Regions from separate parts of the Blautia stercoris genome, predicted to be linked through region 1. Evidence: a T-box and tRNA genes for the amino acid it is inferred to sense, from the RefSeq annotation. Region 1 holds a T-box; the other holds one or more tRNA genes.
The links. A T-box is a leader RNA that pairs with one kind of tRNA and senses whether it is charged. The one in region 1 lies ahead of ACYQ2D_RS08190 (proline--tRNA ligase), so its partner is inferred to be a tRNA-Pro.
Positions count from the first base shown of each region.

Region 2: it encodes a tRNA-Pro, which carries the amino acid that the T-box ahead of ACYQ2D_RS08190 (proline--tRNA ligase) is inferred to sense. The anticodon was not compared.

Region 1 covers NZ_BAAHYF010000001.1:1,681,340-1,697,548, reverse strand. Annotated here, with positions in the region: gene thiH (2-iminoacetate synthase ThiH) at 1-1,063, shown strand, start outside; gene ACYQ2D_RS08195 (thiamine phosphate synthase) at 1,044-1,631, shown strand; T-box leader at 1,710-1,970, shown strand; gene ACYQ2D_RS08190 (proline--tRNA ligase) at 2,063-3,775, shown strand; gene ACYQ2D_RS08185 (aminotransferase class I/II-fold pyridoxal phosphate-dependent enzyme) at 3,842-5,284, shown strand; gene ACYQ2D_RS08180 (nucleoside/nucleotide kinase family protein) at 5,288-5,884, shown strand; gene holB (DNA polymerase III subunit delta') at 6,014-7,003, shown strand; gene ACYQ2D_RS08170 (PSP1 domain-containing protein) at 7,007-7,888, shown strand; gene ACYQ2D_RS08165 (tRNA1(Val) (adenine(37)-N6)-methyltransferase) at 7,889-8,632, shown strand; gene rsmI (16S rRNA (cytidine(1402)-2'-O)-methyltransferase) at 8,629-9,474, shown strand; gene ACYQ2D_RS08155 (CapA family protein) at 9,477-10,796, shown strand; gene ACYQ2D_RS08150 (nucleoside recognition protein) at 10,852-11,436, shown strand; gene ACYQ2D_RS08145 (MATE family efflux transporter) at 11,638-13,002, opposite strand; gene ACYQ2D_RS08140 (histidine racemase CntK family protein) at 13,152-13,970, shown strand; gene ACYQ2D_RS08135 (hypothetical protein) at 13,974-14,663, shown strand; gene ACYQ2D_RS08130 (HPr family phosphocarrier protein) at 14,785-15,012, shown strand; gene metG (methionine--tRNA ligase) at 15,488-16,209, shown strand, end outside.
Region 2 covers NZ_BAAHYF010000001.1:1,296,895-1,313,103, reverse strand. Annotated here, with positions in the region: gene ACYQ2D_RS06325 (THUMP domain-containing class I SAM-dependent RNA methyltransferase) at 1-1,056, shown strand, start outside; gene ACYQ2D_RS06320 (XTP/dITP diphosphatase) at 1,081-1,680, shown strand; gene ACYQ2D_RS06315 (metallophosphoesterase) at 1,759-2,250, shown strand; tRNA gene ACYQ2D_RS06310 (tRNA-Pro) at 2,425-2,499, shown strand; tRNA gene ACYQ2D_RS06305 (tRNA-Gly) at 2,525-2,595, shown strand; tRNA gene ACYQ2D_RS06300 (tRNA-Arg) at 2,618-2,691, shown strand; tRNA gene ACYQ2D_RS06295 (tRNA-His) at 2,717-2,790, shown strand; tRNA gene ACYQ2D_RS06290 (tRNA-Gln) at 2,809-2,880, shown strand; tRNA gene ACYQ2D_RS06285 (tRNA-Lys) at 2,899-2,971, shown strand; tRNA gene ACYQ2D_RS06280 (tRNA-Leu) at 3,017-3,096, shown strand; gene ACYQ2D_RS06275 (hypothetical protein) at 3,142-3,372, opposite strand; gene ACYQ2D_RS06270 (helix-turn-helix domain-containing protein) at 3,531-3,773, opposite strand; gene ACYQ2D_RS06265 (helix-turn-helix domain-containing protein) at 3,976-4,260, opposite strand; gene ACYQ2D_RS06260 (zinc ribbon domain-containing protein) at 4,413-5,186, shown strand; gene ACYQ2D_RS06255 (zinc-ribbon domain-containing protein) at 5,202-5,894, shown strand; gene ACYQ2D_RS06250 (DUF4234 domain-containing protein) at 5,909-7,597, shown strand; gene ACYQ2D_RS06245 (zinc-ribbon domain-containing protein) at 7,675-8,379, shown strand; gene ACYQ2D_RS06240 (sialate O-acetylesterase) at 8,499-9,269, shown strand; gene ACYQ2D_RS06235 (hypothetical protein) at 9,372-9,644, shown strand; gene ACYQ2D_RS06230 (DUF4160 domain-containing protein) at 9,628-9,846, shown strand; gene ACYQ2D_RS06225 (right-handed parallel beta-helix repeat-containing protein) at 10,078-12,066, shown strand; gene ACYQ2D_RS06220 (LacI family DNA-binding transcriptional regulator) at 12,265-13,305, shown strand; gene iolC (5-dehydro-2-deoxygluconokinase) at 13,600-14,634, shown strand; gene iolD (3D-(3,5/4)-trihydroxycyclohexane-1,2-dione acylhydrolase (decyclizing)) at 14,666-16,209, shown strand, end outside.

The DNA.
Region 1 (16,209 bases):
TGACTATGAGAAATATACCGCAAAGGATGTAGAACGTGCCCTTGCGCATGAAAGCCGTACTCCGGAAGATTTTGCGGCACTGTTATCACCGGCAGCACTGCCGTATTTAGAGCAGATGGCACAGGCTGCAAAGGCAGAAAAAGAAAAACACTTTGGAAATGGTGTCAATATGTTTACACCGATTTATATTGCAAATTACTGTGAAAATTTTTGTATTTATTGTGGATTTAACTGCCATAACAAAATTAACCGCGCAAAATTAAATGCACAGGAAATCGAGAAAGAGATGGCAGCAGTTGCCAAAACAGGACTTCAGGAAGTTTTGATTTTGACTGGAGAAAGTCGAAAATATTCGGATGTGAAATACATAGGAGAAGCCTGTAAAATCGCAAGAAAATATTTTAAAGTAATCGGTCTTGAGGTTTATCCGATGAATTCTGATGAGTATGCTTATCTGCATGAATGTGGCGCAGACTATGTAACCGTATTCCAGGAATCCTATAATTCGGATAAGTACGAAACGCTGCATCTTGCAGGTCATAAACGAATTTTCCCATACCGCTTAAATGCGCAGGAACGTGCCTTAAAAGGTGGAATGAGAGGTGTTGGATTCGCCGCTTTGCTTGGTCTGGATGATTTCAGAAAAGATGCGTTTGCAACAGGTATGCATGCGTATCTGCTTCAGAGAAAATATCCACACGCAGAAATTGCATTTTCCTGTCCGAGACTGCGTCCGATTATCAATAATGACAAGATTAATCCGATGGATGTCCATGAACCACAGCTGCTTCAGGTAGTATGTGCTTACCGCCTGTTTATGCCATTTTCGAGTATTACGGTATCAACCAGAGAGTGCTCCCGTGTGAGGGATAATCTGGTCAATATTGCAGCAACAAAGATTTCAGCAGGAGTCAGCACGGGAATCGGAGAACACGTAGAAGAGATTGAGAATAAAGGAGATGACCAGTTTGAAATCTCGGATGGAAGAAGTGTGGAAGAAGTCTATGAGGCACTTCTTGATGAAGGACTTCAGCCGGTTATGAATGACTATGTTTATGTATAAAGAACAGGTAATAGCAGTTACGAACCGAAAACTCTGCCGAGACAGAGAAGCGTTTTTGTGTCAGATAAAAAGAATTTGCATGAATCAGCCTCATGCTGTGATTCTGCGTGAAAAAGACCTTTCAGAAAGTGAATATACAGCACTTTTGTTTTCGGTAAAAAAGATTTGCGAGGAGCATAAGGTAAGTTGTATTGCACATACTTATACGGAATCGGCACTTGAAGTCGGATGCACGAAAATTCATGTTCCGCTTGCTGTTTTAGAAGCAAACCCTGAGATTGCACAGAAGTTTGAAGTGACGGGAGTTTCTACACACAGCAAAGAAGATGCAAAAAAAGCGCAAAAGCTGGGTGCTTCTTATGTGACAGCCGGACATATATTTGCGACAACCTGTAAACCGGGACTTGAACCGAGAGGAACGGCATTTTTAAAAGAAGTGTGCGATGAGGTGGAAATCCCGGTGTTTGCAATCGGGGGCATGAAAACAACGAGGGAATGTGTGGAGGAAATGCGAAAACTGGGCGCTTCAGGAATTTGTGTCATGTCTGAGTGTATGAAATGGATCTGACTGCGTAAAAGAAATTTCAGCTTGCAAGAACGTACAAAATATGCTAAGATTCCATCGAAAGCAGTATTATTTGAAATAAGAAAAGCGATGAAGAGAAATAGTAGATATTAGTCCTATGTACAGAGAGAAGCCGGTTGGTGGAAGGCTTTGATAAGATGGTATCGAACCGGTCTTGGAGCTGCAGGTTGAAATTGAGCCGGAAATTTGTCAGGCATAAGAAAGTAGACACTGTCGGAAGTCCCCCGTTAAAAGGAAATGATATCGAGGAAACTCTGTATCTATGAGTGTGGGAGTAATCCTGAATTCAGGTGGTAACACGGATGAATATTCGCCCTGAACTGATTGAAGAAATTTGTCAGTTCAGGGTTTTTTATTTCATTAATTAATTTCATTTTTTGTTGAGTTTAAAGATTTTTTAGGAGGAAGTAAATATGAAGTTAAGTAAACTTGTAGGAGACAGATTTAAAGAAAGACCGTCTGATTGTGTTATCGACAGTCATGCACTGATGGTAAGAGGCGGTTACATGAAGTATGTGGCAAACGGAATTTATTCCCAGTATATGCCGCTTCGTCGTGTATGCCAGAAAATTGAAGCAATTATCCGTGACGAGATGGATAAAATCGATGGACAGGAAGTACAGTTTCCGGTTGCCCTGCCGGCATCTTTATGGGAAGAATCCGGAAGATATGAAAGCGTTGGAAGTGAACTGCTTCGTTTCAAAGACAGAAACGGAAGCAAAATGGTACTTGGTATGACCCATGAAGAGGCAGCGGTTCAGTTAGTAAGAGAATATGGACAGACTTACGCAAAATATCCATTTATGATTTATCAGTTCCAGACAAAATTCCGTGATGAAGCACGTCCAAGAGCCGGTCTGATCCGTGTACGTGAATTTACTATGAAAGATGCGTATTCTTTCCACACATCTCAGGAAGATTTGGAAGAATATTATGACAAATGTTATCATGCTTATGAAAGAATTTTTGCGAGAGCCGGAATTCCGGAAACAATCGCAGTTGCATCTGACTCTGGTATGATGGGTGGAAGCCTTTCTCATGAATTTATGCTTTTGACTCCGGTTGGAGAAGATTCCATTGCAGTATGCCCGGAATGTGGTTACAAAGCAAATGTAGAGGCAGCAGAAAACATTGTAGAAAATGAAGCTGAAGAATATCAGGAATTAAAACTGGTGAGCACTCCAAATATGCATACAATCGAAGAAGTATGTGAATTCTTAAACAGCTCAGCAGAAAAATCCTGTAAAGCGGTAGTATATCAGAAAAATTCCAATGATGAATACGTTGTATTATTTATCAGAGGGGACTTGGAAGCAAATGAAACAAAACTGACAAACTTCTTAAAAGAAGAAATTCATCCGGCAGAAATTACCTTAGAAAGTGGATTACATCCAGGATTTATCGGACCTTACAAGATGGATGCAAATGTAACTGTTTTATATGACAGTTCTTTAAAAGGTGGATGCAATCTTTGCTGTGGCGGAAATCAGGATGATTATCATTACACAGGGCTTTGTATGGAAAGAGATCTTCCGGATGCAGAATATCATGATTTCGCAAAAATCGTAGATGGCGGAATCTGCCCATGTTGTAAGAAAAAAGCAATCAAAGTATCAAGAGGTATCGAAGTCGGAAACATTTTCCAGCTCGGAACAAAATATACGAAGAGCATGGGAATGAAATATCTCGATAAAGACAGCAAAGAAAAATATCCGATTATGGGATGTTATGGAATTGGTGTCGGCAGACTTGCTGCATCTGTCTGCGAAGCACATCATGATGAGTATGGTCCAATCTGGCCAATGACAATTGCTCCATGGCAGGTTCACCTTTGCTGTGTACGTCCGGACAATGAAGAAATCAAGAACTATTCAGATGGTTTATATGAACAGTTACAGAACGCAGGAATTGAAGTACTTTACGATGACAGAAAAGTAAGTGCCGGTGTTATGTTCAGCGATGCTGACTTAATGGGTATTCCGGTTCGTATCATTGCAAGCCCGAGAAATATGAAAGAGGGATGCTGTGAAGTGGTAACAAGAGATAAATCTGTAAGAGAAAAAGTAGCATTAGAGGATGTATTTGCAACTGTTCAGAAAATGGTACAGGAAGCACTTGCAAGATAAGTTAACCGAATGAAAGAGTGAAGTGGATTGTGAATATCCACCGGACAAATATAAGAAATTAAAAAAATGAAAAAATATATCGATGAAGCATTATATGAATACAGCAAAGGAGAGGTTTATCCATTTCACATGCCGGGGCATAAGCGCAGCTTCTGCCCTGAGACATTAAAAAATCCTTATGAAATTGATATTACCGAGATTACCGGATTTGATAATCTGCATCATGCGGAGGGAATTCTCTTAGAAGCACAGAAACGTGTTGCAAAGTTGTACCATGCAGATAAAAGCTTTTATCTGATAAATGGAAGTACCGCCGGGCTTTTAAGTGCAGTTTCAGCATGCACCAGTGATGGGGGCAGTATTTTGATGGCAAGAAACTGTCATAAAGCTGCCTATCATGCAGTTTATTTAAGACGTCTGCATGCACATTATTTATATCCGGCTGTGTTTGAAGAGACAGAATTAAACGGTGGAATTACACCGAAAGCGGTAGAAGAAGCTTTGAACGTCTGTCCTGAGATAGAAGCAGTACTGATTACTTCGCCATCTTATGACGGAATGGTGTCTGATATTGCTGCAATTAGTGAGATTGTACACGCACATCAAATTCCGCTGATTGTAGATGAGGCACATGGAGCTCATCTTCGTTTTTCAGATACATTTCCAGAGTCTGCACTTGAAAACGGCGCAGATATCGTAATCCAGAGTCTGCATAAAACTTTGCCTTCATTGACACAAACTGCCCTGCTGCACACGCAGGGCAGTCTTGTATCTGAAGAACGGTTGAAGCGGTTTCTTTCAATTTATCAGAGCAGTAGCCCGTCTTATGTTTTTATGAGCAGTATGGATGCCTGTATCCGACTGCTGGAGTCTTCTTCGGAAGTGTTATTTAAAGAATACACGGTACGATTAAAGGAGTGCCGCAGAAAGCTTTCTGATTTGAAGCATCTGCATCTGGTCAAACCGGATGAAGTAGTCGGGAAAAATGGCGTCTATGATATGGATTGTTCTAAAATTATTATTTCAACAAAGGGGACTTCTATTGATGGAGAGATGCTTCGGGAAAAACTGCTTGATAAATATCAGTTAGAAATGGAAATGACCGCTCCGTCTTATGTGCTGGCACTTTCAAGCGTGATGGACAGTGAAGAAGGATTTGCACGGCTTGCAGGTGCACTTTTGGAAATTGATTCGGCATTTGATTCTGAGATGAAAAATCAAATAAAGGAGAAAGCGCAGACAAAAATTGAGTTTACAGATAAAGATGCAATATGTACCATTGCAGAGGCGATGGATGCAGACTGGGAAGAAGTGAATTTAAAAGAAGCAGAGGAAAGAGTGAGTACAGAGTTTGCGTATCTTTATCCACCGGGGATTCCGTGTATTGTGCCGGGAGAAAGGGTAACAAAAGAGCTGATTGAAAAAATAGAGAACTGGAAAATGCAGGGGCTTGAAGTACAGGGATTGATTGATTATCATGCACAGAAGATTCGTGTGCAAAAAAGGTGAATTATGGGAAAAATATTTTATATCATGGGAAAAAGTTCTTCCGGAAAAGACACCATCTACCGAAAGCTTCAGGAATCAGAGAATTTAAAGCTTGGAAGACTGGTGCTTTATACTACTCGCCCGATTCGTGACGGAGAAAAAGAAGGACAGGAATACCACTTTGTAGATGAGGCAAAGTATTTTGAATTTGATAAAGCAGAAAAAGTGATTGAAGCAAGAACCTATCAGACAGTTTACGGACCGTGGACTTATTTTACAGCAGATGACGGTTCGGTTGATTTAAGCAAAACCAGTTATCTTGCCATTGGAACGCTTGAATCCTATCAGAATCTGAAAGCATATTATGGAGTAGCGTCGCTGTGTCCGATTTATGTGGAGGTGGAAGATGGGGAGCGTCTAAAACGTGCCATTGCAAGAGAGGAAACCCAGAAAGAACCACATTATGAGGAACTCTGTCGTCGTTTTCTTGCCGATGCGGAGGATTTCTCGGAAGAAAAATTAGAGCAGGCAGGAATTGAAAAACGATTTTTTAATAAAAGTTTAGAGACGTGTCTGAGTGAAATAACAGCATATATCAAAAAACGCTTAATAGAATCTTAATAGAAATGTTAGAGAAGGAATTATTGAGTGCATTTCAATCGTGTGGTATAATGAGAACATATTCGAAATGGTATCACGTTATCATTTTGAGACATACAAGACATTATTAGGACAAGGTGGGTGATTGCAATGCAGGAAGTTGAAAAAGTATTGGGACACGAAGAGGTAATCCGTCATTTGCAGAATGCAGTTGAGAAGGAACAGGTTTCACATTCTTATATTTTTGCAGGAGAAAAAGGAAGCGGTAAAAAACTTCTGGCAAAATTATTTGCCATGACATTGCAATGCGAGGAACATAAAAAAGAGCCGTGTATGCATTGCAGTTCCTGTAGAAAAGCAATGAGCCGGAATCATCCGGACATTATCTATGTGGAGCATGTAAAGCCGACTTCGATTGGTATCGAAGAAATCCGCGAACAACTGGTTTCGGATGTGGAAATCAAACCGTATACCGGTCCTTATAAAATTTATATCGTAGATGAAGCGGAGAAGATGACGATACAGGCTCAAAATGCTCTGTTAAAGACAATTGAAGAACCGCCGGCTTATGCTGTGATTCTGCTTTTGGCAAACAATAATACCGGACTTTTGCCGACGATTACTTCAAGATGCGTGACACTGAATTTTAAACCGGTGCGCGATGAAGTCATTCGTAAGTATCTGATGGAAGAACTGCATGTACCGGATTATCAGGCAGATGTCAGTGTGGCATTTGCACAGGGAAATGTAGGAAAAGCAAAACAGATTGCAACTGCAGAAGATTTTACAGAAATGATGGATGCGGCTTTCCGTATCTTACGTCGTGGAAGCGATATGGAAGTTTATGAAATGGTAGATGCACTGAAAAACCTTTCTGAACAGAAACATACGATTTATGAGTATCTGGATTTGTTTTTAGTATGGTTTCGAGATGTGTTGTTATTTAAGGCCACCAAAGAAATGGACAGTCTGGTTTTTAAAGATGAATACAATTTTATTAAAGAGAGAGCAGATAAGAGCTCTTATGAGGGACTTGAGAATATTATCAAGGCGATTGAGACTGCAAAAGCGCGTCTGCAGGCGAATGTTAATTTTGACTTAACGATGGAACTATTGTTCCTGACAATCAGGGAGAACTAATAAATGACAAGAGTAATAGGAGTCAGATTCCGTAACGTGGGAAAGATTTATTATTTTTCACCGAAGGATTTTGATATTTGTGTTGGAGACCACGTAATCGTGGAGACAGCGAGAGGAGTGGAATACGGGCATGTCGTGCTTGCTCCGAGAGATGTGGAAGATGAAAAGGTGGTACAGCCTTTAAAAGAAGTAATCAGAATTGCGACTCCACAGGATGACAAAAAAGAAGAGGCAAACCGGAAGCGTGAAAAAGAGGCGTATCAGATTTGTTTAAAGAAAATCAGAGAGCACGGACTCGAGATGAAACTAATTGATGTCGAGTATACCTTTGATAATAATAAAGTATTATTTTATTTTACCGCTGATGGAAGAATTGATTTCCGTGAGTTGGTAAAAGATTTGGCAGCTATCTTTAAGACAAGAATTGAACTGCGCCAGATTGGTGTGCGTGATGAGACAAAGATTTTAGGTGGAATCGGAATCTGTGGACGTCCGCTGTGCTGTCACACTTATCTTTCTGAGTTTGCACCGGTATCCATTAAGATGGCAAAGGAACAGAATCTGTCGTTGAATCCGTCGAAAATTTCCGGTGTATGTGGACGACTGATGTGCTGTCTGAAAAATGAGGAAGAAACTTACGAAGAATTAAATCGCAAACTTCCGGGAATCGGTGACAGAGTGACCACCGCAGATGGTTTAAGAGGAGAGGTGCACAGTGTCAGCGTGTTAAGACAGCTGGTAAAAGTTATTGTTGATGTGGATGGCGAAAAAGAAATTCGGGAATATCCGGTGGAAGACTTAAAATTCAGACCGCGTCAGAAAAAAGAAAAATTCCGCCTCAGCGATGAGGAAATGAGAGCTTTAAAAGAACTGGAGAAGAAATAAATGAAAGACAAGAATGAACGTCTTGATGACCTTCAAAATGGCTATATGCTCTTTCAGAATCCGAAACAGTTCTGTTTTGGGATAGACGCTGTCCTTCTTGCCTGGTTTGCAAAAGCCAAGCCGGGTGAGAGGGTACTTGATATGGGGACGGGCACAGGAATCGTCCCTATTTTAATGAAAGCAAGATATCCGAAAGGATATTTTACAGGACTGGAAATCCAAGAAGAAAGTGCAGAGCTGGCAAGAAGAAGTGTCGCATATAATAAACTGGAACAGGATATTGATATCGTAACCGGAGATATCAAAGAAGCAGGTGCAGTGTTTGGCGGCGCTTCTTTTGATGTCGTAACGACAAATCCTCCGTATATGATTGGGAGTCATGGACTAACCGGAGAAAACAGTGCAAAGACGATTGCAAGGCATGAGACGTTGTGTACACTGGATGATATCATAGCTCAGGCAGCGAAGGTGCTTGTGCCAAAGGGAAGATTTTATATGGTGCACCGGCCGTTTCGTCTGGCTGAAATTATGTCGGTTATGGTAAAATATAAAATTGAGCCAAAGAGGATGCGTCTGGTACAGCCTTATGCAGACAAAGAGCCAAATCTGGTCTTAATTGAAGGACTGCGTGGAGGAAAATCACGGATTGAAGTGGAACGCCCATTGATTGTGTATGAAAAAACGGGTGTTTATACCGATGAAATTCTTGATATCTACGGAAGAAATCATGAGGAAAAATTATGAGTGGAAAATTATATTTGTGCGCAACTCCGATAGGTAATCTGGAAGATATGACGTTTCGTGTGGTGCGCACATTAAAAGAAGTGGATTTAATTGCGGCGGAAGACACCAGAAACAGCATTAAGCTTTTAAACCATTTTGAAATCAAAACACCAATGACCAGTTATCATGAATACAACAAGATTGATAAAGGGCATTATCTGGTAGAACAGTTATTAGAAGGAAAAAATATTGCGCTGGTTACGGATGCCGGAACGCCTGGGATTTCCGACCCGGGAGAAGAACTGGTTGCGATGTGTTATGAGGCAGGAATTGAAGTAACATCCCTTCCAGGTCCGGCAGCCTGTATTACAGCTTTGACTTTATCCGGACTTTCTACACGGCGCTTTGCGTTTGAAGCGTTTTTACCGTCTGATAAAAAAGAAAAAAAGAAAATATTAGAAGAGTTAAAAACAGAGACTCGAACCATGATAATGTATGAAGCACCACATCGTCTGCTTCGTACCTTGGAAGAATTATTTGAAACCCTTGGAGATAGAAGGCTTACCGTGTGTCGGGAACTGACAAAGAAACATGAGACAGCATTTGTGACAACCATTTCAGAAGCCCTTAAGTGGTATGGAGAACATGAACCAAAAGGGGAGTGTGTACTTGTAATCGAAGGAAAGAACCGAAAAGAAATGGAAGAAGAAGCCCAGAAAAAATGGGAAGAGATGCCGTTAGAGGAACATTTAGAACATTATATGCAACAGGGAAACGACAAAAAAGAAGCAATGAAAAAGGTGGCAAAAGACAGAGGAATCAGCAAACGTGATGTATATCAGGCACTGCTGAAAAAGGAATAAAAATGAAGCAGATGGATAAAAAAGACTTAAGCAAAAAGGCAAAAATATGGTTCGAAAAGGCAAAAGAAGCCTTAAAGAAACTGGAATTAAAGAAAAAATATGAGTTGTTTAAGGAAAAGCTGCCGGAGGATAAAAAAGCAAGAACAATTATTCTGGCAGATATTGTATTAGTGGTTTTATTGATTTTTACACTGCTTCTGGTAGGATGTAAAAACCTGTTGACCGGAGGAAAGAAGCAAAAAGAAGAGACAGCCATTTCAGAAGAAATGGAAAAAACAACAAAACGGAAAAATAAAACGGTAAGTTTTACCATTAGTGCAGTGGGAGACTGTACATTTGGAACGGATGAAAATTTTGCTTATGAGGGCAGTATGCCGGCAAAATATGATGAGGTTGGAGATTTTAATTATTTCTTTGAAAATGTAAAATCTGTTTTTGAAGAAGATGATTTAACAATTGTAAACTTTGAGGGTACGCTGACAGACAGTACAACCCGTGAGGATAAACAGTTTGCGTTTAAAGCAGATAAAAGCTATGCGGAAATTTTAACAGATGGCTTTGTAGAGGCTGCCAATCTTGCGAATAATCACAGTAAAGATTATGGTGAACAGAGCTATAACGATACGATGGATGCACTTGATGAAGCCGGAATTACGAATTTTGGTTATGACAGGGTTGCAATCAAGAAAGTAAAAGGCATCAAGGTTGGTCTGGTTGGTACTTACGTATTGGCAGATGGTCTGGGCGTGAAAGATTCCATGGAGAAAAATATTCAGGATTTGAAGGATGAGGGCGCACAGGTTATCATTGCGAGTTTTCATTGGGGAGAGGAAAAAGCAGAGTATCCAAATGATGTGCAGGTAGAACTTGCGCATGCTGCAATTGATGCAGGAGCAGACTTGGTGCTTGGACATCATCCACATGTACTTCAGGGAATTGAACAGTATAAAGGAAAAAATATTGTATACAGTCTTGGCAATTTCTGCTTCGGTGGAAATATGTATCCATCTGATATGGATACCATGATTTTCCAGCAGACTTTTACTCTAAAAGGTGGAAAACTGCAGGAAGATAATGTGACAAATATCATTCCATGCAGTGTTTCTTCGGTAGAGGGCTATAATAATTATCAGCCGACACCGGCCGCAGGAGAGAAAGAGACGGAAATCTTAAATAAGATAACCCAAAGAAGTCAGGGACTTTCTAATGAAAATACAGAAGAATCTGATTCGGAAAATGATAATAGCGATTCTGATGAAAGCTATGATGATTCGGAAGATGATAATAGCGGTTCTGATGAGTATGATGATTCTGACGAGTAATATTCCGATTCCTTCTTGTATAGAATAAAAAGAAGAGTCAAAACAGGATAAAAGTATGCTGAATCTTTTATGGGGAGCTATGATGCTCATCGGCATTCTGTATGGCGCAGTGACAGGAAGGCTTGCGGAAGTAACGGATGCAGCGTTGTCCTGTGCTAAAGAAGCGGTTGCACTTTGTATTGCGATGTCCGGAATTGTAGCGATGTGGATGGGAATCATGCAGATTGCGAGAAGTTCGGGGTTAATCGATAAGATGACAGAGAAAATGCAGCCGCTTTTGCATTTTTTATTTCCTAAAATACCAAAAGAACATCCGGCAATGGAATATATTTCCGCTAATGTCATTGCAAATTTTTTAGGGCTTGGCTGGGGTGCAACACCTCTGGGATTAAAAGCAATGGAAGAACTTGCAAAACTGGAAGAAGAACGAAAAGGGAAAAAACCCAAATCCGCCAGCAATGAAATGTGTACATTTTTGATTTTAAATATTTCATCATTACAGTTGATACCGGTCAATGTTATTGCCTATCGAAGCCAGTACGGAAGTGCAAATCCGGCAGGGGTGACAGGTCCGGCAATCGTGGCAACATTTGTCAGTACGCTTGTGGCAATATTGTTTTGTAAATGGATGGATCGATAAAAAAGCAGTCTGCTTAAAATTTAACCAAATCAAGTAAGTCCCCTGCTTCAATTGCGAAAAGCAATAAGCAGGGGTGAGGACTTGCTTGTATCAGGAGGGGGGCAAGCCCCTTCTGATAAGCTGCGTAGCAGCTATTTGGTTATGAGCAAGTAGCGAAGCGGATTGCGAATATCCACTTGACTGCAGACTGCTTTTAGTACATTATTCTTCTTTATGTGTGCTGAAGAATTGTTTCTGGCGGATATAGTAATAAATAATAAACAGGATAGATGTGACACCCCAGGAGATCGGATAACACATCAGAATAATTTGGATTCCTGAAAAATGCGGGACAACAAAGAAAATCCATAAAATACGAAGTACGCAGACACCGCCACAGGTCATCAGCATGGGAATCATAACATCTCCAATACCACGGAGGGCACTTGAGAAGATTTCAATAAAGATAAATAAAACATAGCTTGGTGCAAGTAAGGAAATAATTTCCATTCCGACTTTGATAACGCCGGCATCCTGTGTAAAGAGCCGGAAGAGATATTTTCCAAAGAAAATCAAAATCAGGCTTACAAGCAGAGAGGCAGCAAGGTCCATCAAAAGACAGACAGTTACGCTTCGTTTCATCCTTGAATACTTTCCAGCACCATAGTTTTGTCCGACAAACGTTGCAATCGAAACCGAAAATGCACCGGAAATCATCCAGTAGAAGGCGTCCATTTTTCCGAATGCAGTATAGGCTGCTATTGCATCTGTTCCCAGATGATTTAAAGAGGACTGAATAATGATATTGGCAATATTGTACATCATAGATTGAAAGCCTGCCGGAAGTCCGATTGTAAGAATAGAGAAAAGCAAAAATCGGTGCAGGCGGATTTTTTTCGGTTCAAGCTGATACATTTCTTCTGGTTTCATCAAAGCACGAATTACCAAAATGGCACTGACAGCCTGAGAAAATAAGGTTGCAAGGGCAGCGCCGGTAATGCCAAGATTAAATCCGACGACCAGAAAAATATCCAAAAATACATTAATAAAGCAGCAGACAATCAGATAATAAAGCGGTCGTTTGGAGTCACCCATGGCACGCAGAATAGCCGAACCAATATTGTAGACAAAGACAAAGAAAATTCCGGCAAAATAAATACGCAGATAAATGACAGAACCGGTCATTACATTTGACGGAGTATTCATAAACCGGAGCATAGCGGGAGCAAGTAAAATTCCAAATACGGTGATTATGATGCTTCCGATAATGGCAAGGGCTGAAGCTGTATGCAGTGCCAGATTTAATTCTTTTTTATTCTTTGCGCCATAGTAGCGTGCAATGATGACGGTTGCACCGGAAGAAAGCCCGACAAAGAATCCGACAACGAGATTGATTAGCTGTCCGGAAGAGCCACCAACACAGGCAAGCGCTTCTTTTCCGACGAAGCGTCCGACAATAATGGCATCGGCAGTATTGTAAAGCTGTTGAAATAATGTTCCGAGCATAATCGGAAAAAAGAAAAGCAGAAGCTGTTTCCAGATAACACCCTCCGTAATTTGATTGACAGCAGAAGTTTTTTGTTTCATGACTACACCCCCTGGTTAAAAAAATAAATCAATCTGCTACTTACATATATAGCATACAATTTCACGAAAGTCGATATCATGTTTTACAAATTTTTGGCGAAAATGTGGTATAATAGACACAAGAATTTTTTTGAAAGGTGATGTTAAGTATGGAGGTAAAATTACGAGTAGCAGACCCGGCCGGAAATATCACAATTTTTGTTACCAGTCCGGTGGAAAGAAATTTATATGCAAAGGTTGCAAATGAACTGTTAGCAATCAAAGAGTTCCGTGGAGAACAGGTTGGTTTCATTGAAAGACATGAAGATGGAAGCAGTCACATGGAAATGATGGGTGGAGAATTTTGTGGAAATGCAACCAGAAGTTTTGGCTATCTGCTTGGAAAGGAGCAAGAGTCAAAGGACGCCTACAAAAAGACGGTAACTGTAGATGTCAGCGGTTCTTCTGAAAAACTTGACGTGGAAGTAGATTATGAGGCAGGAACAAGTAAAACCATGATGCCGCTTCCTGAAAAAATAGAAGAAGTGGAAACTGCTCAGTACGGAAGCTATCCAATGGTTGTCTTTGACGGAATTAATCATGTAATTGTAAAAGGTCCAAGAAGAGAAGATGCGTTTGTACAGGCGGTGCTTGAAGCTGCAATGGCAAAACATAAATGTGATGCGTGTGGAATTATGTTCTTAGAGCCAAGTGCAGATGGAATGGAAAAACGTTACCGGATGACACCGGTTGTCTATGTAGAAGAAACAGGTTCTCTTGTATGGGAAAGCAGTTGTGGAAGCGGAAGTATGGCAACGGCGGTTTATTTAAGCAAACAGAAGAATGATGGAAAATATGTTTATATTTTAAAACAGCCAGGGGGAATTATTGAAGCAACGGTCGTAAAGGAAAATGGAAAAACAGTAGAATGTAAAATGGGCGGACCGGTTTCTGTTTCATTAGAAAAAACAGTTGAGGTTAAGGTCTGATTAATGAAGAGGTATCGTCTGTGTAATCCGTTTCCATCAATCGAAAAAGAAGGCAGTCTTTCTTATGGGGGAAATCAGAATTGGAGCAGTTCTAAGACCATTCGCAAATGCGGATGCGGAGTGATTGCAGGAACGGATTTATTGTTGTACCTTGATTTAAATAAACAAAGATGCAGAACAAAGTTTTTTGAAGAAGTGCAGGATTCAAACGGAATTATCGAACGGGAACAGTACTTAAAGTATGTCCATAAAATGAGACGAGATTATCTTCCGCTGATTCCACACTTTGGTATGCCGGGATGGGTGCTGGTAGTGGGTTTAAATGCTTATTTGGCAAAATATCACACCGGCTTGACTGCAAGCTGGGGATTTGGGCGCAAAAAGTTATGGAACCGCATGAGTGCCATGCTGTCCCATGATATTCCGGTTATTTTATCCATTGGTCCGAATCTGCCATTTTTCCGGAAAAAAGAAAAACTGAATCTGTATCAGAAAAACAGTATGGGAAGCTATCTTTCCTCGAATAAGGTATCTGCGCATTTTGTGACAGTCACAGAGATGGACGAAGAATGGATGCGGGTTTCTTCGTGGGGAAAAGAGTACTATATCAATAAAAAAGAGTATATCGGCTATATGACAAAGTATAGCAATGCATTATTTTGCAATGTGTGTTACATACGAAAGCGGAAATAGCTGAAAAAATTCAAAAATCTAAAAAAATTATACATTGCATTTTTCTTGATTTTGGTATATCATCCTAATCATAACAATCGACAAAAAATTAACGAGCATAAGAAAAGCGGAGGAGTATACCATGAAAGAGCAAATCATATCCTTTAAGACAGTAGAAGAAATTAAAGAATTTGTAGGAGCAGCCTGTAATTGCCCGTTTGATATCGACGTGGTAAGCGGAAGAATTACAATTGATGCAAAATCAATTCTCGGAATGTTAAGTGTGAACTGGCAGGAAGAACTTTGTGTCATCTATGAAGCACAGAATGAAAAATTTGATACTGTTGTGCAGAAATATGCGGTTGGATAATGCATCTGCTACCTTTACAAAATCAGAAAAATGTGTTAGTCTCTAAAAAGATGACAAACACGATGACGGAGAGAGTACGCATTGCTTTTCTTTTACAGAGAAATTCCGGTGGCTGAGAGGAATGAAGAAAACTTTGGGGAAGATGGCTCCTGAGAGGTGCACCGAACCTGTAATTTAGTAAAATCAGGTAAGGCTGCAACAGGTTCCGCCTGTTATAGCGGGAGAGGTGTGAAAGCACCCATTAAGGTCTTGGCTGTGAGGCTAAGATAAAAAGAAGTGGTAACACGGGTATATAGCTCGTCTTCTTTCGTTCTGAAATCAATCAGAATGAAGAAGATGAGCTTTTTTGGTCTGTCAAAAAAAATTGATTCAAAGAAACCCGTTAAACAAAAATGTACGCTCGGAATCTTTACGCTCGGAATCTTTCTGTGTTTGATTCTGTGAGTACATAGAAAAAAGTAAAGGAGAAAAAATCATGGATAAGAAAAAATATTATATTACCACAGCGATTGCCTATACTTCCGGCAAACCGCATATTGGAAATACTTATGAAGCAGTACTTGCAGACAGTATTGCAAGATTTAAAAGACAGCAGGGATACGATGTATTCTTCCAGACCGGTACAGATGAACATGGACAGAAAATTGAGTTAAAAGCAGAAGAGGCAGGTGTAACCTGTAAAGAATTTGTTGATAAAGTATCTGGAGAAATTAAAAACATCTGGGATTTAATGAATACTTCTTATGATAAATTTATCCGTACAACAGATGCGGACCATGAAAAACAGGTTCAGAAAATTTTTAAAAAACTGTACGACCAGGGAGATATCTATAAAGGATACTATGAAGGAATGTACTGTACTCCTTGTGAATCTTTCTTTACCGAATCTCAGTTAGTCGATGGAAAATGTCCGGACTGTGGACGTCCGGTTACACCGGCAAAAGAAGAAGCTTATTTCTTTAAAATGAGCAAATATGCACCGAGACTGATTGAATACATTAACGAGCATCCGGAATTTATTCAGCCGGTTTCCAGAAAAAATGAAATGATGAACAACTTCCTGCTTCCGGGACTTCAGGATCTCTGTGTTTCCAGAACTTCTTTCAAATGGGGAATTCCGGTTGATTTTGACCCGAAACATGTTGTTTATGTATGGTTAGATGCGTTGACCAACTATATCACAGGAATCGGTTATGA
Region 2 (16,209 bases), 380 kb from region 1:
GGAAAGGTTACATTTTCGGGAGATGCAGAGGCAATCGTGCGTGCAAACATGTTCCTTAGAACGACAGAGCGTATTTTGTTGAAAGTCGGACAGTTTAAGGCAGTGACCTTTGAAGAACTGTTTGAAAAGACAAAAGCACTTCCATGGGAGAATTATATACCGGTGGATGGAAAATTCTGGATTAAGAAAGCAAATTCAGTGAAAAGCCAGTTATTCAGCCCATCTGATATCCAGTCGATTATGAAAAAGGCAATGGTAGAACGTTTGAAATCTGTGTACCATGTAGAATGGTTTGAAGAGGACGGCGCAAGTTATCCGGTTCGTGTGGCATTTATGAAAGATGAGGTTACGATAGGAATCGATACTTCAGGAATTTCCCTGCATAAACGTGGATATCGTCAGGCAATCAGCAAAGCACCGATTACAGAGACATTAGCAGCAGCCTTAATTAAGCTGACACCGTGGAGAAAAGACCGCATTTTAGTAGACCCATTCTGTGGAAGCGGTACATTTCCGATTGAGGCAGCGATGATGGCGGCAAATATTGCGCCCGGACTCAATCGAAATTTCTTATGCGAGGACTGGAAAAACCTGATTTCAAGAAAATACTGGTATCAGGTAAAAGAAGAAGCACAGGATATCATGGATTTAAATGTACAGACGGATATTCAGGGGTATGACCTTGATGGAACGATTGTAAAATATGCAAGAGAAAATGCGGTACGTGCAGGCGTAGATAAACTGATTCATTTCCAACAAAGAGATGTAAAAGACTTGAGCCATCCAAAAAAATATGGATTTATCATCACGAATCCGCCTTATGGAGAACGTCTTGAAGAAAAAGAGAATCTTCCGGCATTGTATGAAACGATTGGAGCACGTTATAAAGAGCTTGATTCCTGGTCTATGTATCTGATTACTGCTTATAAAGATGCAGAGCGTTATATAGGAAGAGAAGCAGATAAAAACCGCAAGATTTATAACGGCATGATGAAAACCTATTTCTATCAGTTTATGGGACCGAAGCCTCCAAAACCAAAGAAAACCATGGAATAAGAGGAAAGAGGATAAAAAAGAGTTATGAAACGAATGATTTTTGCAACAGGCAATGAAAATAAGATGAAAGAAATCCGTGAAATTTTAGGTGCACTTCCGCTTGAAATCCTTTCTATGAAAGAAGCAGGTGTTTCTGCAGATATTGTAGAAGATGGAAAGACATTTGAGGAAAACGCACTGATTAAGGCAAGAGCAATCTGTAAACTTGCAGGTGAGATGGTGCTTGCAGATGATTCTGGACTTGAAATTGACTATTTGAATAAAGAACCGGGCATTTACTCGGCCAGATACATGGGAGAGGATACGTCCTATCATATTAAAAATAAGAGTCTGATTGACCGTTTAGAAGGTGTGCCGGACGAAAAGAGAACAGCAAGGTTTGTGTGCGCAATTGCAGCAGTATTTCCGGATGGAAAAGAATTAGTGGTAAGAGGAACGGTAGAGGGCATTATTGGATATGAAGAGAAAGGTGAAAATGGATTTGGATATGACCCGATTTTTTACCTTCCAGAACGTGGATGCACAACAGCAGAACTCCCACCGGAAGAAAAGAACAGCATTAGCCACAGAGGAAATGCACTTCGATTGATGAAAGAACTGTTAGAGAGAGAACGTTTATTATAAAGTTCAAAAAGAGTGGGGTCAAAACTTCTTTGACCCCATTACTTCTATAATATTATATACAAGGAAGGGACTCGGTAAATGAAGATACTTATTGTAAGCGATACACATGGCCATGAAGAGAATTTGGAGAGAGTGGTAGAAAAAGTAGGAAAGATTGACTGTCTTTTGCATCTTGGAGATGTAGAGGGACAGGAAGATTATATTGAAGCGTTAGTTTCCTGTCCGGTACATATTGTTGCGGGAAACAATGACTTCTTTTCAGAACTGCCAAGAGAGATAGTTGTCACAATTGGGGATTATCGTATCTTGATGACACATGGACATTATTATGGTGTCTCTGTAGAAACCAGTATGCTAAAAGAGGAAGCACTTGCCAGAGGATGCAATGTGGCATTATATGGTCATACTCACAGACCGGACTTGGAAATCGAGTCGGAGATTACAGTTTTAAATCCGGGAAGTTTATCCTACCCAAGACAGCATGGAAGAAAACCGAGTTATGCAATTATGGAAATTGATGAAAAGGGAATTGCGCATTATGATATCTACTATTTAGAAAGCTGTAAATAAAACAGTGTAAATTAAAGCTTTTAAAGGGAAAATAGCGGGTATTTTATGGAAAGAAAAAAAAATTAAAAAAATTAAAAAAAAACGTTGACATATAGAAAACCCTGTGGTATATTATATCTTGTCACAGGGCAAGAGCAAAAAAAACCTGAGACAAAAGGAAAAAAAGAATACCTTCGGGGTGTGGCTCAGCTTGGCTAGAGCGCCTGGTTTGGGACCAGGAGGTCGCAGGTTCGAATCCTGTCACCCCGACTTCCTTTAAAAAAGGAAAACCCATGCGGGTGTAGTTCAGTGGTAGAACACCAGCCTTCCAAGCTGGATATGTGGGTTCGATTCCCATCACCCGCTTTCAGTATGCAATACTGAGTACGTGTTTGTAGCTCAGCTGGATAGAGCAACGGCCTTCTAAGCCGTGGGTCGGGGGTTCGAATCCCTTCAAGCACGCTTGTACAGAAATGTACATATAATGGTGGGTATAGCGCAGTTGGTTAGCGCGCCAGATTGTGGCTCTGGAGGCCGAGGGTTCGAATCCCTCTATCCACCTTAGCCGTAAGGCGTTCTTGGGCTATCGCCAAGCGGTAAGGCACAGCACTTTGACTGCTGCATTCGCTGGTTCGAATCCAGCTAGCCCAGTTCAAGGTACTAAATTATGGAGCATTAGCTCAGTCGGTAGAGCACTTGACTTTTAATCAAGTTGTCCGGGGTTCGAATCCCCGATGCTTCACTGGAACAAGCAAAAGCTTGTTCCTATTTTTTTACAATTGCATAGGCGGGCATGGCGGAATTGGCAGACGCGCTAGATTTAGGTTCTAGTGGGAGACCGTGCAGGTTCAAGTCCTGTTGCCCGCATTGCAAAACCCTTGATTTTTCAAGGGCTTTTATTTTATCAATTTCTTATTTCTCCAATCCAAGCTCTTTCAGCATTTCTTCATGAGTATAGCATGGTTGATATTCTGGGTTTCCATTTTGATAAGCATCTAACGCTTCAATTTCTTCTGGTTCAGCTGGAACTTCCTCTGCGTTGCCTAAAGCAAAAGTAGCTTGAATTAATTCCCAAATTTTCTCAGCATCCTTTTCACTCATGATTGTGACAGCACCAAAGATTCTTTCTTTTACATTAGACATATAATCACACTCCTTTAAATGGTTAGTCTTTACAAATTTGTCCTCGATTACCTATATCTATAATATCTATAATTGCTCCATTTGAATCAAAAATTACACGAAAGTCTCCAACTCGAAGTCGATAGCCAGCTCTATTTTGCAATTTTTTAATATCACCTTCAAGAGGAAGTTTCTCGATTGCAGAGACAAGTCTTTTTCGAGTTGGGACGTCCTGTTAAATAGTTAGTATCAACATTGAAATAGTCGGCTATTAATTCTAAAGTTTTAAAATCAGGTTCTCTTGCTCCGCTTTCGTACATTCCTATAGTACTTCTTGAAATTTTGAGCATTTTAGAAAGTTCGATTTGTGTTAATCCTTTTGCTGTACGAAGAGATTTTAAAACCCCATTAAAGTTTCCCATATAGTCACCTACGTTGATTACATAATATCACGAAATGTCACTAAATGTGTTGGAACAAAACGTGATATGTGGTGTTGTGATTTTGTAGCAAGGGAGGGAGAATGAGAAAAATGTGATAGTTTTTTATGTTAATAAAGATTAGAAAAAGAGCACATTATAAATGCATCGAATGAGATGATTTATGATGTGCTTTTTTTAGTGTTTACAATGTTTTAAAGAAATTAATTAAAGCATGTAATTGAGTTTCTGATAAATGGCTGGATTCAATTAATAATTCTTTTTGTTGGTTTGTTAGTGTGAAATCATCATTATCGGTAGAAAAAAATTGTGAAAGAGTGATTCCAAAAGCATTGCAGATTTTTTCTAAAGATGGAATCGACGGAATCATGTTTTTTCTGTACCATGAAGAAATCGTAGACTGAGTTAAACCAGAATGTTCAGCAAGTTGATATTCGGTCCAATTTTTTTGTTTCCTATAATATGTAATTTTTTCTAAAACGTCAGTTATAAAATCACCTCCTAATGCTTTGTGCCGTTAATATTATTCGTAATTACGTTGCAAAATAATACTTAATGTCGTATAATTTTAACGAGAAAACGTAGTAACGGAAATAAATAATTCGTTATAAAGGAGAAAAAATGGAAAAAGATAAGATACGGGAACAGATTCGAAATTTGCCAAAAGCTTCAGGATTTCTGGTTGGCTACAATGAGATGGCAAAAGATTTATCGGAAGTTATGAGAGAGGATGAAGTTGTTGAAGGGGTAACGATTGCTTACGAGAAAGGAATTACGCATGTAGTAAAAAATACACGGATGATGCGGAGCTTTATGGCTGTTACAAATCGGTCAATTTATATTTTGTCAAGAGGACGTATGATTTTAAATACGGTATCTATGTTAGATAAAACGATTGAAATTCCCAGAAGAGATATTATTGAAATACGAGAAGAAGAGATTCCGACTGTTTTAAAACTAATGTATGATGCAGAATTAAAAATACTTACAAGAGATAAAGTGTATGAAGTCTATATGGGGGCAAATTATAAAGAGTATTTACCACAAGAGTTGCTAGAAATAATACAGCAGGGAAATCAAGCTGGAGAGAACCAAACAAATTTAGAGCAACCAATGATAACAGAAGCAGGGATATGTCCATCTTGTGGATATCATAATGTTTTAGAAGCAAAATATTGCAATAAATGCGGAACATTGCTTCCAGAACTGAGAATAGAAAATATTGAAATATGTCCTGGATGTAATTGTGAAATAGAAAAAGGCGCTAAGTTTTGTCCTAATTGTGGAACAAAAATTTCAGAACAGACAAAAGATGAAAAGAAAATATGTTTACAGTGTGGTCAGCAATTAGATGAAAATGCAAAATTTTGTCCTAATTGTGGTAAAGCAGTATAAAAAAGGAGGAGCGGAATGTATTGCAGAAAATGTGGGGCAGAAATGAACAATAATGAGAAGTTTTGTCCTAATTGTGGAGAAAAGAATATCTTATTAGAAAAAACTTTGGTTTCAGAAAATGAAAAAGGAGAAGATATTTATCTAACCTCTCATAAAATTTCGGGAAGATTGATTTTAAAAATAAGTCTGGCATTTATGACAATCTTATTCTTTTGTCCTATGCTTCTTGTATCATGTGGGGAAATGGAAATTGGAAGATTTAGTCTATTAGATTTAGCAGCAGGAATTGATTATATGGGAGAAACAGAAGAAATGGTTCCGGCAGCTATTATGTTTTTATTACTTCCATTGTTTGGTTTTATTTACTTGTTTTTAAAAAGTAAAAAAGATAGTCATGGAATGGTGAGTGCTGTAGTAGGCGGAATTAGCGGGCTTTCGTTAGTTGGCTTAGTAATAACATTAATTTCAAGATGTAAATCAAATAGTGATATGGTATCAGTAAAAGTGTTAATTCCATTTTATATGTATATGATTCTTACGATATGTATGATAAAAATAGGAATTTCTTTAGATGTTTGTATAAAAAAGCAGAAAGCAGTTACTAGAGGAATGGAAATCAATGAAACACAGTTACGAAATAAAACGATTCAAAGAGTAGCTGGATGTATATTTATAGGAATGTGCATTTTAATAAGGATTTGCAGCTAAAGGGGGAAGAAAATATGTTTTGTATACAATGTGGAAAAGAAATACCAGATGGTTCAGCACACTGTCCGTATTGCGGAGCAGAAATAAAGCAAAATCAAGAAGATATTTTTTTACTTCAAAAAAAGGAAAATCAAAGATTAGAAGAAATTAATTTTGTAAAATTTTTATTATTAGGTATTGTTACATGTGGAATTTATATTGTGTATACATATTATAAATTTGCAAAAACGGTTAATAAACTTTGTGATGGGGACGGAAAAGAAAGCCCTAATTATATAGTAGTCCTTTTGCTTGGAATGATAACATTGGGAATTTACACGCAGTATTGGATGTATACGCAGGCAGAACGATTAAGAAATGCTGCACCTAAGTATAATTGTGAAATTCCTTATGGAGGAACAAAAGTACTTTTGTGGGGAACTTTTGGAAATCTTATTATAGTTGGACCAATTCTTTCAGCTTATTATCTTTTGAAAAGTGCAAATTTGTTAATTGTGAATTATAATCAGGAAATTATAAATGAAAGATATGTAATTTCTCAATATGTAGGAAAAAAATCAAAACCGATATTAATTCTCTTAGGATATTATGGTCTTAGAATAATTTTAATTGGCGCAATAATAGGAGGAACAATATTTGGCAGTTTAGGGGATTCAGATATAGATGACAGCACATTAGATAATATTTATGAAGATGAAGAAAATACAGGGGAGGAAGAAACAAAGTCAGAAAAACAGAAAGAAAAGCAGTATGATGAGAAAAAAGAATATCTGGATGCATCGGTAGAGCAATTACAGAGAAAGCCAGATGAGTATGATGGGAAAGCAGTTCGACTTCAAACAGAGTTTATGATATTGGCAGATACAATCGTAACCAGTACAGATGGCAGTTATATAGAAATCAAATATGATGGAGATGCTTATGATAAAGCCGGAAATTCGATTGGAAAAGTTTTATCTGGGGACAGCGGATATGTAGAAGGAATATTTGTGAATGAGGATGATTTTCCTTATATTAAGGCAGATAAAATAGTTCTTGTAAATACAGATGAAGAGACAGATGAGGATACAGAACAAGATACAGAACAGACAGAAAATACATATATTCTTCCAAATAGTGATGTTCAATCGGTGACAAGCGATGATTTAAAAGGGTTCACTTATGCAGAAGCACAGATGGCAATTAACGAAATATATGCCAGACATGGAAGAAAATTTAATGATTCTGATATACAGGAATATTTCGATTCTCAGAAATGGTATCACGGAACGATAGCACCGGAGGATTTTGATGAAGCATTATTATCACAGGTGGAAAAAAATAATATCGAATTTATAAGTGCGTATATTGAACAAGTTGCATTGCCAAATGCAGAAAATCCTAAGAATTTATTTGGTGAGGTTGAAGGATTTTACACAAATCTGGATACAGATCAAGTTGTTTATATAGGAATAAATAATATATCAGATGATCATGAAGGCATTTTGGAAGTAGGAAGAGGAGATTCTGCTCCTGTAGATAGTGCGACAACAATGGAGACTTATTATTTGGACTATATATCAGATGGAACGGTTATTATAACGGACGAGAAAAAAGGGCAGGTGTTACGAAGAGGATATATTAATTTCTATGAAGATGAGTTGTATCTTGATTGGGATACGGATGGAATGACAGGAACTTATATAAAAGGTCAAGTATATTAAATATAATATGGATTTATCTCAAGGCAGGATTTTAAATTCTGCTTTGAAAAATATAGATAGCTAAGAAGGAGAATAAGATGTTTTGTGAAAATTGCGGCAGAGAAATAAAAGAAGCAAGTAAGTTTTGCCCATATTGTGGTTGTGAAATTAAAAATAATACTCTAAATAATAGAAAAATAAGTAATACAGAAATTGGACATCAAACAAATAAGAAAAAAAGTAAAGTTCCATTTATAATAGGGATAGGTGTGGTGATAGTACTTATTATTATATTAATTCCAAAAGGTAAGAATGCAAAACAAACAGTTGATAAATTACAAAGTTTTACATATATGACTGAAGATGATGGAATCTATAAGTTTGAATATGGAGACGAATGGGACTTGGGATATTCTACAATTAATGAATGGGTTGATTTTTATGATAGTGAGATATATGAATGTTTAATTTATGCTCTGGACACTACAGAATTTGGCAATGAAGGAAAATTTGGATATGATTTTAGTGATAATGAGTTTAGAGTCTATGTGGATTATCAGGCTGAAGAGGGTGAATTAACCATTATTAATTATTCACTGGATGATGATGAATTTATATTGATGATGGATGGAGAGAAATACGAAGCGTCAGAAGAATTAGAACAGGATTTGAGAGATTCTGGATTAATAGAGATATTTGAAGATGATTTAGATATTTTTAAAAGGCAGTTAGAAGACAATGGGACTTCTTTTGATGAAGTAAAAAAATTATCGTATGATAAACTTAAAGAGTTTGAAAAATAATAGATTAAAAAGTATACTTTTTTCAAATACAAACTCCGATTTGTCCATTTCAAGTTTCATTAAATACGTGTAATATAGTAATAAAAGATAATATCTGAAGAAACTGGAGAACAACATAGATGAAAACTTACGATTTAATTTTATTTGCCGGACAGTCAAATATGGCAGGAAGAGGAATTTCAACAGAAAAATGGAACGAGCCAGCACCTTTACTCATGGAAGGAGCTGGAATGGAGTATCGGGCAGTCAGCGACCCAGAGCATATACATAAAATAGAAGAGCCATTTGGTGTGAATGAAAATAATCCAAATGGTATCTATGAACCAGGAATGAAAACAGGTTCTATGGTGACAGCTTTTGTAAATGCATATTATAAAGAAACAAAAGTTCCAGTATTGGCAGTATCCGCAAGTAAAGGTGGTTCAGCTATCTGTGAATGGCAGGGAAATGAGGATTATTTATCAGATGCCATCGAAAGATTGGAAAAAGCAGTTTTGTATGCAAAAAAGAATCAAATAGAAATTCGGCATAAATATGTAGCTTGGTGTCAGGGAGAAACCGATGGAGATAGAGGTACTTTAGCAGACGATTATAAAAAGAAATTTAAAAATATGCTTGAAAGACTAAGAAAAGCGGGAATTGAGAAATGTTTTTTGGTTACAATCGGGGAATACAATGGCAAAGATGGATTTGAAGAAGCGTATAAGAAGATTCGGCATACCCAGTTGGAACTGGCAGAGAAAGTGGAAGATATCATACTGGTATGTGATGAATTTCATACGATGAAAGCACGTGAACTCATGAAAGACAGCTATCATTATTTTCAGACAGCATATAATGAGGTTGGAAAAGTGGCAGGAGAAAATGCAGGCAGAAGTGTAAAGGGATAAACAAACTGAATAGAAATAGATACTTAATTTTATTATTATTTTTATTTTCTTAGTGCTATAATAGATTAAAAGAAATATAAAAATTAAAAGGAGGCTTTGATAATGATGTATCCATTCTTAACTTTAAACGATGATACAGAGATTACCCATTCAGAGATGAAAGCAAATGGAACAGTTAAAGTGTATATTGAAACGCCAAATGATGATGGTGGTTTCTCTAATGCAACCTGCTGGCTTCCTGAATATAAATGGGAGAATATTAGCGGATATTCAGAGAGCCAAATAGAGTATTTCAAACATTTGCTTAGAAATAATGCTCATCTGATTATTGAATTTTCTCAAGAAGGAGGGCTTTTAAATGCCGCAAATTCTTAGAATTGGTCCGTATAGTATTTATTTTTGGTCAAATGAGAATGAGCCCCTTGAACCTGTTCATGTTCATATTTCTGAAGGACGTGCCACTGCTCATGCTACAAAACTTTGGATTACCAGTACAGGAAAAGCTCTTGTTTGCAATAATAATTCAAAAATACCAGAGAAGGTATTAAAAAAATTAGTTATTTTTGTTAAAGGTTAATTTGAACGCAGATAAGCATTCTCCCGCTTCAAGTGCGCAAAGCGACTGCGTTCATGAGCAAGTAGCGAAGCGGATTGCGAATGTCCGCTTTACTTTTAATTTCCACACAAGATTCAAGATTTTTCAAACAAAAATAAATTGTATTTTCAATTATCGAGTGCTATACTTTATTTCAGAAAAATAAGTATGCAAATAGAAATTGAAACTATTATTTTTGGAGGAGTTTGAATCATGAGAATTTATGTAAATGCAAATGCAGGTCGTGATGGAAATGGTACTGCAAACATGCCGTTTCGTCATATCAATGATGCAGCAAAAGTAGCAAAGGCAGGAGATGAGGTTTTAGTTTCTCCTGGTGTTTATCGTGAATATGTTAACCCAATTCATGCAGGAGAAGAGGATGCACGTATTTCTTATCGAAGCACCCAGCCGCTTGGGGCTGTTATCACCGGTGCAGAGCAGGTAAAGAGCTGGCAGAAGTATGAAGGAAATGTATGGGTATGCCGAATTGCAAACAGCATTTTTGGAAATTATAATCCATATACTACGGTTGTTTATGGTGACTGGTACTTTGCAAAGGCAGACAAGCACACAGGCTGTGTTTATTTAAATGATAAAGCACTTTATGAGGCAGTTTCTTTAGAAGAGTGCATTAAAGGTGAAGTGTATGAGTGCAGCTGGGTACCGGAAGATTCTATTTATAAATGGTACACCGAGCAGGATGAAGAAAAAGATGAAACTATTATCTATGCAAATTTCCAGGGTAAAAATCCGAATGAAGAAAATGTAGAAATCAACGTAAGACGTGAGTGCTTTATGCCGGAAAAAACCGGAGTAAACTATATTACAGTAAGCGGATTTAATATTAATAAAGCAGCAACAACATGGGCTCCTCCAGCAGCATTTCAGGATGGTATGATTGGACCACACTGGAGCAAGGGCTGGATTATCGAGGACTGTGATATTTCAAACAGTAAATGTGCCGGAATTTCCGTAGGAAAATATTTAGACCCTGAAAATGACCATTATTTTACTTATAAATATGTAAAGAGTCCGACTCAGATGGAACGTGATGCAGTCTGCAGAGGACAGTATCATGGCTGGTTAAAGGAAAACATCGGTGGACATATTATTCGCCGTAATAATATTCATCACTGCGAACAGGGCGGTATTATCGGTCGTATGGGCGGTGTATTCAGCATAATCGAGGACAACCATATTCATCATATCAATAACATGATGGAACAGGGTGGAGCTGAAATTGCGGGCATTAAGATGCACGCTGCAATCGACGTAACAATGCGCCGTAATCACATTCATCATTGTACAATGGGTATCTGGTGTGACTGGGAAGCTCAGGGTACAAGACTGACTCAGAACCTGTTACATGACAACCAGAAACCGGCTTATGCAAAGAGCTTAGAAGGCGGTATGATGTCTCAGGATATCTTTGTTGAAGTAGGACATGGTCCGACTTTGATTGATAATAACGTAATGCTTTCCGATGCAAGTTTAAGATTTGCAACAGAGGGTGTTGCACTGGTACATAACTTAATCTGTGGTGCGCTGACTTGCGTTGGTGATGGAACCGGATGGCGTTATACGCCATATCATATGCCACACCGCACAGAAGTAATGGGATTTATGACCATTCTTCATGGGGATGACAGAATTTACAACAATATCTTTGTTCAGAAATGGCCGTCAGAAGATGTGATTATTCCACACGATTCCGATGAAGGATTTGATTCTGAAAACAGAAAAGCAGGAACCTGGATGTTTGATGAATATCCGACTTATGACGAATGGATTTCTCAGTTTGATTTCACAAAACCGGTTGATATGAAGAAATTAGAGCCGGTACATTTTGGACATCTTCCGGTATGGATTGAGGGAAATATATACTTAAATGGTGCAGAAGCGTGCAAAAATGAAGTGAATGGACTGGTTATTTTAGATAAAGAAGCAAAAGTGGATCTTGTAGAAAAAGAGGGAAGCTATTACTTAGATACGAATGTATATGATTTAGTCGGTGAGTTTAAAGACCGCATGATTCATTCCGATATACTTGGAAAAGCATTTGAGCCGGAACAGAGATTTGAAAATCCGGATGGAACAGCCATTCAGTTTGATAAAGACTATTTTGGCGGACACCGTGGCATGGATGTCATTCCTGGACCATTTGCACAGGCAGAAGATGCGAAGAAAGTGTTGTTCTAATTTAAAAAAGTGTATTCTTAAATAATTCAATAGAAAAGATGAGGTGTTTTTTGAAAAAGCACTTCATCTTTTTCATTTCTCCTCTTGTCAAATGCACACTATGAGTATATAATAAAACAAAAATGTGTGCTTTTTATTCCAAAAATCAAATAGATTTGTGTGCAATGTGTAAAATTTAGAGCACCGGAGGCAAAATTTATGGCGGGAACGATTCAGCAGATTGCGGAACTGGCCGGAGTTTCAAGGGGAACTGTGGACAGGGCATTGAATAACAGAGGAAGAATTAATCCGGAAGTTGCAAAGCAGATTTGGCAGATTGCAGACGAAATCGGATATGTTCCGAAACATCAGAGAAAAAAAGAACAGGAACAAAAGAAAATTGAGGAGACGTATCGGATTGGTGTGGTAACACAGCTTTCCAATTCTCCATTTATGATTCAGGTAAATAAGGGAATTTATGATGCAACAGAACGGCTTTTGGAGACAGGAGTTCAGGTGATTGTAAAGGAAAATCCCTCTGTCGACGAAGAAGCACAGTTGAAATCCATTCTGGAACTGGAAGAAGCAGGGATTCAGGCACTGGCAATCATGCCGGTAGACTGTGACCGGATTCGGGAAAAGTTAAATGACTTAATCGAAGAAAAACAAATTCCGGTTGTGGCATTTAATACCGATATCATTGGAACAAAACGGAATTGTTTTGTGGGACTGGATAACTGGAAGAGTGGGCAGACCGCAGCGGGACTGATGGGGCTTATGATGCATGGAAAGGGAAAAGTTCTTGGAATTACCGGATATTTTTCGAACCGTGCCGGCAGTAGAAGAATTGATGGATTTATAGAGGAAACCAGAAAACAGTTTCCGGAGATGAACCTGATTGGCGTGCAAAGCAGTCAGGACGATGCAAAAGAAGTAGAGCAGATTATTGTAAATGCAATGAAGATATTCCCGGATTTGAAGGGAATCTTTGTGGCATCCGGCGGACAGGAAGGTGTTAAAGCTGCATTTGATGAATTGAATCTGGAAAAACGCCCTTATGTGATTATCTATGATGTGACACCGGAAAATGTAAAAGCGTTGAATGAAGATACCGTGGATTTCCTGATTGACCAGGAAGGATACGAGCAGGGTTATCGGGCAGTATCTATCTTAGAAGAATGTCTGAAACACGGCAGTCTGCCGGAGGAAGAGTATCAGTACACGGAAATCAGTATTAAAACAAAATATAATGTGCAATAAAGAAAATAGAAATTAGCAAAGAACTCTTTTTGATTCATAAAAAAGGGTTCTTTTTTTGTTGCGAACAAAAAACACGCATAAAAGCACACAAGAAACTGGTAAAATTGTTATAAAATCGAGCCTTTAGATTGTGCAGAATATCGAAAGTGTGCAAAAACAAAAAAAGCACTTGTAAAATGCGTGTGCAAGTGCTACTATAAAGCCAGAAAGAGAACACGTGAAGCACACAAACGAAAATAAAGCACGCACACACATAGTAAAAATAGTAAAAAAGGAATTTGGGAGGACACTTTTATGAAGTATGTAGAATTTGATGAAACAAGACCAATGGATTTGGTTTTACTGGGACGTGTCGCAATTGATTTTAATCCAGCTTATAACGACCAGGTGAAAGAAGAATTTAAACCACTGAAAAAAGTTCATATGTTTGAAAAATTTGTAGGTGGTTCTCCTGCAAACATCGCAGTCGGAGTTACAAGACATGGACTGAAAGCAGGATTTTTTGCAAAGGTATCAGATGACCAGTTCGGAGAATTCGTAGTGGACTACTTCAATGAGCAGGGAATTGATACTTCCCACATTTCAAAATGTACAAATGGAGAAAAGTTAGGACTGACCTTTACAGAAATGCTTTCTCCAAAGGAAAGCAGTATCCTGATGTATCGAAACTGTATTGCAGACTTACAGTTAAGCGTAGATGACATTGATGAAGAATACATCAAACAGACAAAAGCAATTTTAATTTCCGGAACAGCACTTGCAGAAAGTCCTTCAAGAGAGGCAGCAATCAAAGCAGTAATGCTGGCAAAGAAAAACAATACAAAAGTTATTTTTGATATCGATTACAGAGAATATAACTGGAAGAACAGTGATGAGATTTCCATTTACTATTCCATCGTTGCAAAAGAAGCAGACATCATCATGGGCTCAAGAGAAGAATTTGATTTAACTGAGAAACTGATTCAGCCAGGTATGAGTGATGAAGAATCCGCAGCTTTGTGGCAGGGTTACAATGCAAAAATCGTAGTAATCAAACATGGTATGAAAGGTTCTACCGCTTATACATGTGACGGACAGAAATTCTCCATTAAACCATTCCCGGTACAGGCAAGAAAAGGATTTGGCGGCGGAGACGGATATGGTTCTGGATTCTTATATGGATTATATCAGGGATGGCAGGTTATCGATTGTCTGGAATTTGGTTCAGCAGAAGCATCCATGATGGTAAGAAGCAACAACTGTTCCGATTCCCTTCCGGGACCAGATGCAGTACACGCATTTATTAAAGAAGAAAAAGAACAGTACGGCGAAATGATTGCGAGAGTATAAAAAAGACGAGGCAAAGGAAGGAGAATACAAAATGGCAGAGACAACAAGAATGACAGTTGCACAGGCAATTGTAAAATTTTTAGATAATCAATATGTATCCATGGATGGAGTAGAAACAAAGTTTGTAGAAGGATTTTTCACAATCTTTGGACATGGTATTGCAGTTGGACTTGGTGAAGCGCTGGATACCAACCCGGGACAGTTAAGAGTCATGCAGGGCAGAAATGAACAGGGTATGTGCCATGTGGCGACTGCATTTGCGAAACAGAATAACAGAAAAACCATTATTCCATGTGCTTCTTCTGTAGGACCTGGAGCAGCAAATATGGTAACCGCATGTGCAACCGCAACCGTAAACAATATTCCACTGTTAGTATTTCCGGCAGATACTTTTGCTTCCAGACAGCCAGACCCGGTACTTCAGCAGTTAGAGCAGAGCAACAGCCTTGCAACTACTACAAATGATGCATTTAAACCGGTTTGCAAATATTGGGACAGAATTACACGTCCGGAACAGCTGATGACTGCTTTAGTCAGTGCCATGAGAGTTCTGACAGACCCGACAGATACCGGTGCCTGCTGTATCGCACTTCCGCAGGATGTAGAAGGTGAATCTTATGATTATCCGAATTACTTCTTTAAGAAACGTGTACACAGAATCACAAGACCGGTTGCCGTAGAAGAAGAGTTAGAAGATCTTGTGGAAATTATTTCTCAGGCAAAGAAACCACTTGTTATTGTAGGTGGCGGTGTAAAATATTCTGAAGCCGGAGAAACCGTTGAAAACTTCTGTGAAGAATTCCATATTCCGTTTGGTGAGAGCCAGGCCGGAAAGAGTGCCTGCAAATCCAGTCACCCATACTGCCTTGGCGGAATCGGTGTAACAGGAACACTGGCATCCAATGTGATTGCAAAAGATGCAGATGTAGTTATCGCAATCGGTTCCAGACTGTCTGACTTTACAACCAGCTCAAAACATCTTTTTCAGAATGCAGATGTAAAATTTGTTACAATTAATAACAACCGTTATCATGCATACAAGATGGACGCTGTAAAGGCGGTGGGCGATGCAAAAGCAACGGTAGAGGCACTTGCCGAAAAACTGCGTGCAAAAGGTTATGTTTCAGGTTATAATGGAGAAATAGAAGCAGCAAAAGCTGCATGGGACAAAGAGTGGGATCGCCTTGCAGGAATCGAGTATACAGGAGATGACTTTGAACCGATTATCAAGGCAAGAGACCCGAGAACAGTTCCGGAATTTGTAAAATTAACGAACGGAAAAATTACACAGACTGCTGCACTTGCAGCAATCAATAAAACAATTGATAAAGATGCAACCATTATCACAGCAGGAGGTTCTCTTCCAAGTTGTATGCAGCGTATGTGGAGAACAGACAAGAGAGGCGGATATCATGCAGAATATGGTTATTCCTGCATGGGATACGAAGTGGCAGCAACTCTTGGTGTAAAATTCGCAGAGCCGGACAATGAAGTTTACTGTGTTGTCGGAGACTCCAGTTTCCAGATGCTTCACAGCGAAATCATGACGATTATGCAGGAGAGAAAGAAAGTAAA